Regions from separate parts of the Neobacillus sedimentimangrovi genome, predicted to be linked through region 2. Evidence: predicted binding sites of a transcription regulator. Region 2 holds the regulator's gene; each other region holds the start of a gene.

The links. Region 2 encodes LexA, which represses DNA repair genes until DNA is damaged. Its sites were predicted from a motif close to CGAACATATGTTCG; they were not measured.
Region 1: a site for LexA is predicted at 2,505-2,518, ahead of recA (recombinase RecA). Genes of this name have one in related genera too.
Region 3: a site for LexA is predicted at 1,753-1,766, ahead of parE (DNA topoisomerase IV subunit B). Genes of this name have one in related genera too.

Annotation. Positions count from the first base shown of each region.
Region 1 covers NZ_JAAFZF010000040.1:23,578-27,873, forward strand. The annotation lists gene GZA11_RS12540 (helix-turn-helix domain-containing protein) at 1-161, shown strand, start outside; gene pgsA (CDP-diacylglycerol--glycerol-3-phosphate 3-phosphatidyltransferase) at 490-1,068, shown strand; gene GZA11_RS12550 (competence/damage-inducible protein A) at 1,093-2,346, shown strand; gene recA (recombinase RecA) at 2,619-3,659, shown strand; gene rny (ribonuclease Y) at 3,966-4,296, shown strand, end outside.
Region 2 covers NZ_JAAFZF010000042.1:23,719-28,014, forward strand. The annotation lists gene glnA (type I glutamate--ammonia ligase) at 1-1,306, shown strand, start outside; gene lexA (transcriptional repressor LexA) at 1,361-1,984, opposite strand; gene yneA (cell division suppressor protein YneA) at 2,144-2,467, shown strand; gene GZA11_RS12895 (YneB family resolvase-like protein) at 2,472-3,119, shown strand; gene GZA11_RS12900 (DUF896 domain-containing protein) at 3,200-3,430, shown strand; gene tkt (transketolase) at 3,810-4,296, shown strand, end outside.
Region 3 covers NZ_JAAFZF010000001.1:193,421-197,716, forward strand. The annotation lists gene parE (DNA topoisomerase IV subunit B) at 1-1,645, opposite strand, end outside; gene GZA11_RS00990 (CoA-binding protein) at 1,939-2,352, opposite strand; gene plsY (glycerol-3-phosphate 1-O-acyltransferase PlsY) at 2,539-3,138, shown strand; gene GZA11_RS01000 (CPBP family intramembrane glutamic endopeptidase) at 3,268-4,053, shown strand; gene GZA11_RS01005 (acyl-CoA thioesterase) at 4,089-4,296, opposite strand, start outside.

The sequences.
Region 1 (4,296 bases), on a different contig from region 2:
ATACGGCTGATCTAACCGGTGAAAGTGAAGCGTTTATCGTGGTAGGGAGAACACTGGATACCGATATTTATGTGAATGATCAGAAATTGGAGTATCAAATCAACCCAGCTGAAAAAGTTCGGCAGGACATTACGATTCAATTTGTTCCAAAGAACGAATAGTCATCAATTGATGGCTATTTTCTCATTAGAATTAGAAAAGCGGAGGCACCCTGATCAACGGTGTATGGCCTCCTCCCAAAAGCTATCGCTTTCGGTCGTGCGATGTTGATGCTGCCGAAGTTTTCCTTGTGGTGGCCTCCTACTGAGATAAAGGAAACAAGATGAGCCATCGGCGAATCGATGTTGACTTATCGTAGGGAGGAGAGAGAAGGTATCTCGCTGCAAGGTGACACTTATGCTAGTCCATTCTCAAAGTTGTATATACTTATTTCATCTTCTGTAAAGACACATATTGGCATTTTGGCTTAATCAATTAGGAGGAAATTGAATGAATTTACCGAATAAAATTACTGTATCAAGGATATTATTGATCCCATTATTCTTGATTATTATGCTTTATGATTTTGATTGGGGAAATATGCATCTTTTAGGTGCGGATCTTCCTGTTACTCATTTTGTGGGGGCATTAATTTTTATTTTAGCTTCTACCACTGACTGGGTGGATGGCTATTTTGCGCGTAAGTACAATCTAGTAACAAATATGGGGAAATTTCTTGACCCATTGGCGGACAAGCTTCTTGTGTCAGCAGCTTTAATTGTTCTTGTAGAACTAGGTTCTGCTCCTTCTTGGATCGTCATTATCATCATAAGTAGGGAATTTGCTGTTACCGGACTTCGGCTGTTACTTGCAGGCGAAGGGGAGGTGGTTGCTGCCAACATGCTTGGTAAGATTAAAACATGGACACAAATTATTGCGATCTCTTCTTTATTATTACATAATACTATTTTTGCTATGATTCCATTCCGTTTTGACATTTTGGCATTATGGGTAGCTTTATTCTTTACTATATGGTCAGGATGGGACTATTTTGCTAAAAACAGTCATGTATTAAAAAATTCAAAGTAATGGTTGGGTTGAGGAGTGAAGGCAGTGAATGCTGAGATTATTGCAGTTGGTTCAGAACTGCTTTTAGGCCAAATTGTAAATACAAATGCTCGTTTTCTATCTCAGCAATTAGCTGGGCTTGGGATTGATGTTTATTATCATACAGTCGTCGGTGACAACCCGGATCGGTTAAAATCGGCGATAAAAATTGCTGAAAGTCGTTCAAAAATCATTATTTTTACTGGTGGACTTGGACCGACAAAGGATGATTTAACAAAAGAAACGATTGCCCGTCACATTGGCACCGAGCTGGTTATGAATAATGAAGCATTGGAGACAATTGAGCAGTATTTCAAACGGACGAACCGAGTGATGACGGAAAATAATCGGAAGCAGGCATTGATTTTGGAAGGTTCTCAAGTCTTGCCAAACGATCATGGGATGGCACCAGGAATGGTGCTAAAAACCGGCGGTCATATTTATATGCTCCTTCCTGGTCCTCCTAAAGAAATGGAACCTATGTTTTTGAATTATGGAAGTAAGGAGCTTGCGTTACTGACAGGAGTTAAGGAACAAATTGTTTCTAGAGTTCTTCGCTTTTTCGGGATTGGGGAAGCAGCATTAGAAACAGAAATAATGGACATTATTGATGAACAAAAAAATCCAACCGTTGCTCCTCTAGCTGGAGAAGGGGATGTAACCTTAAGGCTTACGGCAAAGCATAGGGATGTGATGAAAGCACAAGCCATGCTGGATGAAGTGGAGGCAAAAATCAGGCAGCGAGTTGGCCAGTTTATTTATGGCTATGAAAATACGACCTTATTTGTTGAATTAGCTAATGTTTTAAAAGAAAGGAAATGGACGATTACCTCTGCTGAAAGTTTAACTGGTGGGCTATTCCAGCAGGAGATCACCTCTATTTCTGGGGCTAGTTCCATATTCAAAGGTGGAATTGTCTGTTACTCCAATGAGATCAAGCGGGATATTGTACAAGTTAAGCAAGAAACGCTTGAGACGTATGGGTCAGTCAGCGAGGAGTGTGCACGTGAACTCGCGGAAAATGTTATGAAAATCTTTGGGACAGATATTGGAATTAGTTTTACAGGTGTGGCAGGCCCGGATGAATTGGAAGGGAAGCCAGTCGGTACTATTTTTATAGGGATTGCCTTAAAAGGAAGACCATCCATTGTTGAAAAAATAAAATTAAGTGGTTCGCGGGGAGCGAACCGGAATCGGGCTGTAAGATACGGCTGTTATTTCTTGTTAAAATATTTGAGAGAATTACAGGACGCTATTTAGGTGTCCTGTATTTTTTTGTGACAGTAGTCGACTTGTTGGACCATGATAATTTTCTGACATTGGAGCAAAATGCCATTATTATCTCAAAATTCATTAGAAAATTATTTTATATAGATCAACATGTTCAATTTTTCAATATTAACAGACTGGAAATTGGTCGAATAAACGTTCGTGTTTTTCCTCGACAAATGGTAAAAAAGAGGTTATATTATTAATAGGTTCTTTGAATTAAGAAATAAATTTTCATTTATTTATAAAAGGAGGAACTATTTGTGAGTGACCGCAAGGCTGCCTTAGAAATGGCATTAAAACAAATAGAAAAACAATTCGGTAAAGGTTCCATCATGAAAATGGGAGAACAGCAGGAAACAAAAATTTCGACGGTTCCAAGCGGCTCCCTAGCACTTGATGCAGCACTTGGGGTCGGGGGATACCCTAGGGGACGGATTATCGAAATCTATGGACCAGAGAGCTCTGGTAAGACTACTGTTGCTCTGCATGCCATTGCAGAAGTCCAAGCACAAGGCGGGCAGGCAGCATTTATTGATGCGGAGCATGCTCTAGACCCGACTTATGCCCAAAAATTAGGTGTTAATATTGATGAATTATTATTATCTCAGCCTGATACAGGAGAACAGGCACTTGAGATCGCAGAAGCTCTAGTGCGGAGCGGTGCTGTCGATATTATCGTTATCGACTCTGTAGCCGCCCTAGTTCCAAAAGCAGAAATCGAAGGAGAAATGGGAGACTCTCATGTTGGATTGCAAGCCCGATTAATGTCCCAAGCCCTTCGTAAACTGTCAGGTGCGATCAATAAATCGAAAACGATTGCTATCTTTATCAACCAAATCCGTGAAAAGGTTGGAGTTATGTTTGGTAACCCTGAGACGACACCTGGGGGACGCGCATTGAAGTTCTATTCCACAGTCCGTCTTGAAGTCCGCCGTGCAGAGCAGTTAAAACAAGGGAATGACATGGTCGGAAACAAAACTAAAATTAAAGTGGTAAAAAATAAAGTAGCTCCTCCTTTCCGTACTGCTGAAGTAGATATTATGTATGGAGAAGGTATATCTAAAGAAGGAGAAATCATCGATTTAGGCTCGGAATTGGATATCATTCAAAAGAGCGGTTCATGGTACTCTTATAATGATGAGAGACTTGGACAAGGACGTGAAAATGCTAAGCTCTTCTTGAAGGAAAACCCTGATGTCCGTAATGAAATAGCTCAACAAATTCGCGAACATTATGGTTTGGACGGAATAAAAACGGTTTCTGAGATAGAAGAAGATGAGCAATTCGAGTTATTAGATTAATTTTAAGAGCAAAGTCTATTGTCAGGCTTTGCTCTATTTTATAATTGTATATTTATTTGATAATATTAATAAATATACAACAAATTCCGATAACTCACAATTTGTTTTTTCGAAATATTTCAAACTGGGATTTTGAGTAAACCTTGACAATCAATATTCCCACCTTTACAATGGACATGTATATTTTACATTTTAGTAATATTTTATTGCGAAAAAGCCTTAGTGCTTGCTGTATGTTGAGTCTAAACAATGTACATGCCGACACTTAAAATGTAACAAAAGTTCATAGCAAGAGGAGGTGGAACGATGGAACCAAATACGATCCTCTCCATTTTGCTTGGCCTTATCGTCGGTGCCGTTGTTGGCTATTTTATTCGTAGATCCATTGCTGAAGCAAAAATTGCAGGTGCTAGAAATGCTGCAGAGCAAATTCTAGAAGATGCTAAACGCGATGCAGAGTCGCTTAAAAAGGAAGCTCTGCTAGAAGCAAAGGATGAAATTCACAAGCTTCGAACTGAAGCAGAACGTGAGGTTCGTGAACGAAGAAATGAACTGCAAAAACAAGAAAACCGTTTACTGCAAAAAGAAGAGAATTTAGATCGAAAGGATGAAACGTTAAATAAGCGTGAAATTCTTT
Region 2 (4,296 bases):
ACGGATGGCGAAAGAGGAGAATGTAAAATTTATCCGTCTACAATTTACGGATATTTTAGGAACAATTAAAAACGTGGAAATTCCTATTAGTCAATTGGAAAAAGCGTTAGACAACAAAATGATGTTTGATGGATCTTCCATTGAAGGATTTGTACGTATCGAAGAGTCTGATATGTATCTTTATCCAGATTTAGATACATGGGTAATATTCCCATGGACAGCTGAAAAAGGAAAGGTTGCCCGTTTAATTTGTGATATTTATAATCCAGATGGTACACCATTTGCAGGGGATCCTCGTAACAACTTAAAACGTGTGTTAAAAGAAATGAAAGAGCTCGGCTTTACAGATTTCAATCTTGGGCCTGAACCTGAATTTTTCTTATTTAAATTAGACGAAAAAGGCGAACCAACATTGGAGTTAAATGACAAAGGTGGATACTTTGACCTTGCACCAACAGACCTTGGTGAGAATTGCCGCCGTGACATTGTTCTTGAGCTTGAAGAGATGGGTTTTGAAATTGAAGCATCTCACCACGAAGTAGCGCCTGGACAGCATGAAATCGACTTTAAATATGCCGATGCCCTAACTGCATGTGATAACATTCAAACTTTTAAACTAGTAGTAAAAACGATTGCTCGTAAACATGGTCTGCATGCAACCTTCATGCCAAAACCATTATTTGGTGTAAATGGTTCCGGAATGCATATGAATCTATCATTATTCAAAAATGGAGAAAATGCTTTCTATGATCCAAATGCAGATTTAAAATTGAGTGATACAGCTCGCCATTTCATTGCGGGTATTTTAAAACATGCAACATCCTTTACTGCCGTGACTAATCCGACTGTCAACTCCTATAAGCGTTTAGTTCCAGGTTATGAGGCACCTTGTTATGTTGCATGGTCAGCACAAAATCGTTCTCCATTAATCCGTATACCAGCTTCTCGTGGTATGAGTACACGTTGTGAAATTCGCAGTGTTGACCCATCAGCGAACCCATATCTAGCGATGGCTGTTCTACTTAAAGCAGGATTAGATGGAATTAAAAACAAACTTACACCACCTGCACCAGTTGATCGTAACATCTATGTGATGAAACCAGAAGAAAGAATTGAGGAAGGAATTGTCGATCTTCCAGCTACATTGGCTCAAGCATTAGAATTATTGAAAAACAATGAAGTCATTAAAGATGGTCTTGGTGAACATATTTTTGAGCGTTTTATCGATGCGAAAGAGATCGAATGGGATATGTTCCGTACCGTTGTACATCCTTGGGAGAGAGAACAATACTTAACAATGTATTAATAGATGGAAAAAGCCATGGTCCAATTATTTGAGACCGTGGCTTTTTTTGTAGGATTAATGAATTTGTCGATAAACGCCAATCACTTTTCCTAAAATGGATACATTTTTTAAGATGATCGGCTCCATCGTCGAATTTTCCGGTTGGAGGCGAATATAATCTTTCTCTTTGAAAAATCTTTTGCAAGTTGCTTCATTATCTTCCGTCATCGCTACAACGATATCACCGTTGTTTGCAGATTGCTGCTGTTTTACAATGACGTAATCCCCATCAAGGATTCCCGCTTCAATCATACTTTCCCCCATAATTTCCAGCATAAAAATAGATTCTCCTGCAGGTGCAAGTCTTTCTGGAAGAGGGAAATATTCTTCTACATTTTCAATGGCTGTAATTGGAAGTCCGGCAGTAACTTTACCAACGACCGGAACATTGATCACGTTATTCCTTGGGATAGATGCATCTTCATCCGCCTCTAATATTTCAATCGCTCTAGGTTTTGTAGGATCGCGTCGAATTAGTCCTTTACTTTCCAATCTAGCTAAATGTCCGTGTACAGTGGAACTGGATGCTAGTCCAACCGCTTCACCAATTTCCCGAACGGAGGGAGGGTATCCTTTCCGTTTCACTTCTTCTTTAATGAAGTCTAGGATATCCTGCTGCCGTTTTGATATTTTTACCATGATAAAATGCACCTCGTCTGGTTAATGTTGTCTTTATTATAACATGTTCTACAATAGTATACAAACATAAGTTCGAAAACTACTTGACATCAAACAAATGTTCGTACTATAATCAAAACATCAAAAAACGAACATATATTCTGTAAGAGGTGTGGTTTGATGAATAACCTATGGTCAAAATACTCTTATGCTATTATACTCTTCCTTTTAAGTGGTACTTTTGCACTTATTCTTTCGTTCAAACAAAATCCGGTACCGCAGGATCAATATATCACAGTAACTGTATCAGAAGGAGATTCCCTTTTGAAAATCGCCGGGCAATATTCCGAGCAGCATACATTATCGAATGAAGAATTTATTGATTGGGTGAAAAAATATAATAAAATGGTTGGAGATCAAATTTTTCCCGGAGATGAAATTATGATTCCTGTTAGTAAAGAAGCTCCTGCTCCAAGACAATTAGCTAGTGCTTTGGAGGAATAATTTAATGAAAGCAGTCATTTATTGTCGTGTCAGTACAAATAAGGAAACCCAAGAAACGTCCCTAGAGCGTCAGGAAGAAGAACTCATTCAACTTGCCAAACGGTACCAATTTGAAATTGATTCCATTATTAAAGAACAGGCAAGCGGATATGATTTTGATAGAGATGGGATCCTTCAATTATTAGAACGTATTAAGGACGAGGAAGTTCAAGCCGTATTAATTCAGGATGAGACAAGACTTGGTAGAGGTAATGCAAAGATTGCGATCCTTCATTGTATTTTAAAAGAGGGGATTAAGCTTTATTGTATTGCTCATAATGGAGAGCTGCAGCTTTCAGACTCCGATTCCATGGTATTGAAGATTGTAAGTATGGTCGAGGAATATCAACGAAAACTACATAATGTGAAAATTAAGCGCGGGATGAAACGGGCAATTGAAAAAGGATATAAACCCCAAAAAAACCTAAAGAATCTGGGTGTCAACTCCGGTCGTGAGAAAATAGAAGTTCCGGTTGAAGAAATTTACAAGCTAAGAGCAAATGGACTAACGTTTGCAGAAATAGCTTCCACACTTAGAGGCTTCGGATATAACATATCTAAGGCAACCGTTCATAGGAGATATCAGGAATATTTGGATAGCCAAGAGGAATAAGGGATATCCCTTGTCAAATTCATACTTTTTTTGTAAAATTAATTCTTATTGTAAGGAGTTTTTGAAAGGAATGTGCTTGAATGCTATCCAAAGAAAAGATTGCTAGAATCAATGAATTGGCAAAAAAAGCAAAAACAGAAGGTTTAACCGAAATAGAAGCTAAGGAACAATCAAAATTAAGAGCTGAATACTTAGCAGCTTTTCGTTCAAGTATGCTTGAGACACTCACTAATACAAAGATTATTGATCCGATGGGAAATGATGTTACTCCTGAAAAAATAAAAAATAGAAGAAAAAATAGGCTTCACTAACATCTGGGAATACAAGTATTTGTATTCCTTTTTTAAATAGGATAATTTTTTACATTGAGCATAGTTGAGTAAAAGCTCTTTGGGGATAGACACCTGCGCTCACGACCTATGATTAGTCATATGCCTAAGGGGTGTTCATCTATAATGATTACACTTGGAGCACATCATAAAGATGGCAATGGTAATTTGCATGGCATGTCCACCTAGCTGATTTAGGTGCTTACGCTTTACGAACATATTTCCAACACCATGTGTCAATATTAAGAACTAAGTGGTATAGATATGAAAAACTAGTTGTAATTTGTTGAATTATTTGAAGCTCCACTATAATATTAATGTTGAGGTAAGATCCTATTGTGATAAAGAAAGGATGTAATTGATGTTTAATACAGTTGACGAATTATCTGTAACCACCATTCGTACACTCTCAATTGATATGATTGAGAAGGCGAATTCCGGACATCCGGGAATGCCGATGGGTGCTGCACCAATGGCGTATACATTATGGACAAGGTTCATGAACCATAACCCAAAAAATCCTAAGTGGTTTAACCGCGACCGTTTTGTATTATCTGCTGGTCATGGATCTGCTTTATTGTACAGTATGTTACATTTATCTGGTTATAATCTATCCATGGATGATTTAAAGCAATTCCGTCAATGGGGTAGCAAAACACCGGGACATCCAGAGTATGGACATACAGAAGGTGTAGAAGCGACGACTGGTCCACTTGGACAGGGGATTGCAATGGCCGTAGGAATGGCTATGGCAGAACGTCATCTAGCTAGCGTATATAATAAAGATCGTTATGAAATTGTGAATCATTTTACATATAGCATTTGTGGTGACGGGGATTTAATGGAAG
Region 3 (4,296 bases), on a different contig from region 2:
TCCCTTTGCTTACTTTATACAAAGGAGGCAGAGCAATAAATACTTTACCAGCTTCCACAAGCGGTTTCATATATCGATAAAAGAATGTTAATAGCAGAACCTGAATATGAGCTCCATCTGTGTCAGCATCGGTCATGATGATAATTTTGTCATAGTTAACATCCTCAAGATTAAAATCCGCTCCAACTCCAGCCCCGATCGCATGGATAATAGTATTGATTTCTTCATTTTTAAAAATATCGGATAGCTTCGCTTTTTCCGTATTGATGACTTTACCTCGTAATGGCAGGACTGCTTGGAATCGTCGATCTCGTCCTTGCTTGGCGGATCCTCCTGCTGAGTCACCTTCCACTAAATAAAGTTCATTTTTTTGCGGATTTCTTGATTGGGCTGGTGTCAATTTACCGGATAGAGAAGTTTCTGAACGCTTTCGCTTTTTCCCACTTCTCGCATCCTCTCTCGCTTTTCTTGCCGCTTCACGGGCTTGATAGGCTTTAATCGCCTTTTTAATAAGCAGGGTGCTTATGTCCGGATTTTCCTCCAAATAATAGGAAAGATGCTCGGAAACTACAGCATCGACAGCAGAACGTGCTTCACTTGTTCCTAACTTTCCTTTTGTTTGTCCCTCGAATTGCAACAGCTCTTCAGGAATACGTACGGAAATAATGGCGGATAAACCTTCGCGGATGTCTGCCCCTTCTAAATTTTTGTCTTTTTCTTTCAACAAACCTACTTTACGGGCATAATCATTCATAACCCTCGTCATGGCTGTTTTGGCCCCAACCTCATGGGTTCCACCATCTTTTGTACGAACATTATTAACGAAGGATAAAACATTTTCCGAATACCCATCATTAAATTGGAAGGCAAATTCTACTTCGATACCATTTTGCGAACCCTCAAAACTAACGACTGGATGGATGACATCCTTTTCCTCATTTAAATAAGCAACGAACGCTTCAATTCCATTCTCATAATGGAATACTTCATGCAAATCATGACGTTCATCAATGATTTCAATTTTTAGTCCTTTTAATAGAAAAGCCGATTCTCTCAACCTTTCCCCTAATGTTTCAAAATTAAAGGTGGTAGTTGAAAAAATACTAGCGTCTGGTTTGAAATGAATGGTTGTTCCGGTTTGATTGGTTTTACCGATTTTTTCAAGCGTCGTTACCGGCTTTCCTCCATTTTCGAAACGTTGTTCATAGACAAAACCGTCTCTTTTAATGGTTACGACTAGCCATTCCGATAAGGCATTGACAACAGAGGCACCTACACCATGCAACCCGCCACTTGTCTTGTAACCACCTTGTCCAAACTTTCCACCAGCATGAAGGACAGTAAGAATCACTTCAGGTGTAGGTTTTCCTAATTTATGCATACCAGTTGGCATTCCACGTCCTTTGTCAGCCACACTGATGGAATTATCTTTATGAATTTTTACGATGATATGATCCCCGAATCCTGCAAGCGCCTCGTCCACAGAGTTATCGACAATCTCATAGACGAGATGGTGAAGACCTCTAGAATCCGTGCTACCTATGTACATTCCAGGGCGTTTCCTTACTGCTTCAAGGCCCTCAAGCACCTGTATGGCATCATCGTTGTATTCAATAAAATCAAATGTTTGTTGTTTTTGTGCCACTCAAATACCCCTTTCATCCTTGCAAAAAGAAACACACTTCTACTTAATCATACTCAATATTATTTCATTCATTATAAAAGTGGATTTTCCTTTTATTTATATGTATTAGAACAAATGTTCGAAGTTTATATGTTCGAAGTTTATTTTATCATATGTACTTTCAGTGTCTATGCTTTATTTTATAGATTTATTTTGATTTGGCAAATATGGACTTGGAATAGATAACAAAAATCCCATTGCACAATTGCCTAAAAAACAAAAAAGCTGCTATTTTTCAGCAGCTCTATTAACCATTATTTCGTTAAGGCATGCATGACTTTAATACAACGATCCATAATTACCGTATACCCTTTTTCTTTAAGAAAATGATAAGCCTCTTCATTAACAAGCCCTTGTTGAGCCCAAAAAACATTGCAATCAATCTCATCAAATTCTTTTGCCACATCATACAGCTGCTCAGAACGACGAAAAACATTGACGATATCAACGGGTCCTTCGATATCCTTTAATGAAGCAACAGCCTTTACTCCAAGCGATTCTTCGATGGTCGGGTTTACAGGAATAATTTCATAGCCGGCTTTTTGCATTACTTCTGAAACCTGATAAGAGGTACGTGCAGGGTTATCGCTTAAACCTACAACAGCAATTCGTTTTGCCTTTTTTAAAATTTCTCCGATTTCTTCTAGACTTGGATTTTCAATTGCCATAATTATCACTCCTATAACAAATGATTTTCTTATATTGTACCAATTACCAATAAAAAATATATAATAAAACGCTTACGATCGAACTGTAGTCATAAATCTAAACTCCTATGAAATCAGATATTTTCTCTTTCCATCCAAACGGATATAATAGAAGAATAACTTTATTATTTGAAGGAGTAATTTTTCATGATTGAAATGATTGTCGTATTAGTTCTAGCCTATTTACTAGGTTCGATTCCATCTGGACTCATTATCGGAAAAGTTTTTTATAAAACGGATATTAGGCAGCATGGTAGTGGTAATTTAGGAGGAACAAATACGTTTCGTACACTTGGGGTAAAAGCGGGTTTAACTGTTACATTGGCAGATATTTTGAAAGGGACGCTAGCAGCCGCCTTGCCTAACCTTTTCGCCATTGATTTACATCCATTAATCCCTGGTGTGCTCGCTGTATTAGGACATACCTACCCGATATTTGCCGGGTTTCGTGGTGGGAAAGCAGTGGCTACTTCTGGGGGAGTCTTATTATTTTATGCACCATTTTTGTTTATTACATTGTTAGCCTCCTTCTTTGTTAGCCTTTATATTACAAAATATGTTTCCTTATCTTCAATGATCGCAGGTGGAGTCGCTGTTCTCTATGTTTTAACAACTGGATTTTTCCAAGGATGGGATATCCCATTATTAATTGTTGTATCTTTATTAGCCAGCTTTGTCATTTACCGCCACCGTGCCAATATTAACCGAATCATTAATAAAACCGAACCAAAAATTAAATGGCTATAAAAAGAATCTCTATGGTTCTTTTTATAGCCATTTTTTATCATTTATAGAAAGTCATCATCAATTGTTCTATTTCTTTCATCCTTTGATATTTGCTATAATGATGGTAAGAAAGATGGAGAGTAATTGGTAATGAAACAAAAAAATTTTCTTGGGATTTTCATTTGTTTACTTTTTACCGTTATGACTTTTCTTTTTACAAGAGGTTTATATTCACTGTTTTTTATCTTGCTCATTTCTTCTTTCCTATCGATCCCATTTTTCAATGAAGAAAAAAGAGTCGTTATATGGATGATGATTTCATTTTTTCTCGGGAATTTAGCAGTGGGTTATATTTCCAGTTTCCTCGAAGGCTTTCGCATTTCCCCGATGATGTTAGTCATTGCTGACCAATTACTTTTGTTCTTACCGCTATTAATGGTTATATATGTTTTAAAACAATTTCATTATAAAATGAATTCCTATAGCTATAAACGAAGATTAAAGAAAAGAGAACAGCCTTCCTCCCTTATCAATCGACTCATTCTAGCTTGTTTATTTTTTATTACCTTGTTATTCATTTTGTATATTCCACATATAACTACAAAAATATCGACGGTATGGAGTACATTTTTCATCACAATTCTTGTCTCCATTCTTTATGCGTTTGTGCATGAAGTTTTATGGAGGGGCATCTTTCTTCCGATTTTTATACAAATATCCAATAAACTTACTGGTGTGATAGTAGCAAGTATTGCTTTTGCGATCAACACAACTATGTTTGGCACTTCAATGAAAATGACTTTCTTATTTGTGTTTTTAGGATTTCTTTTTAGTATTATAACCATGAAAACAAGAAACATTTTCCCTTCCATGATTCTACATTCATTGATTGTTTGTCTTTTATTTATTCATGCAAATATGATTCTTCCTCTATAAAATCAAAGGCACACTTGAAAAGGATCAAGTGTGCCTTATTTCATCTTCACTTCCTCATACTTCCTAAACCATTCTGGAAAAGCCTTTTTGAAGGAAGTCGGCTTGAACGATTCTTTTTTTACTATAATGTGAGTGGATGTCCCTTCCGCACATACTTCCTCATTCGCATTTATTATCTTATAACCGTAAATTGTCTTAATACCATCGTTATATTGAACCCAAGTCTTTACAAACGCTTGATCG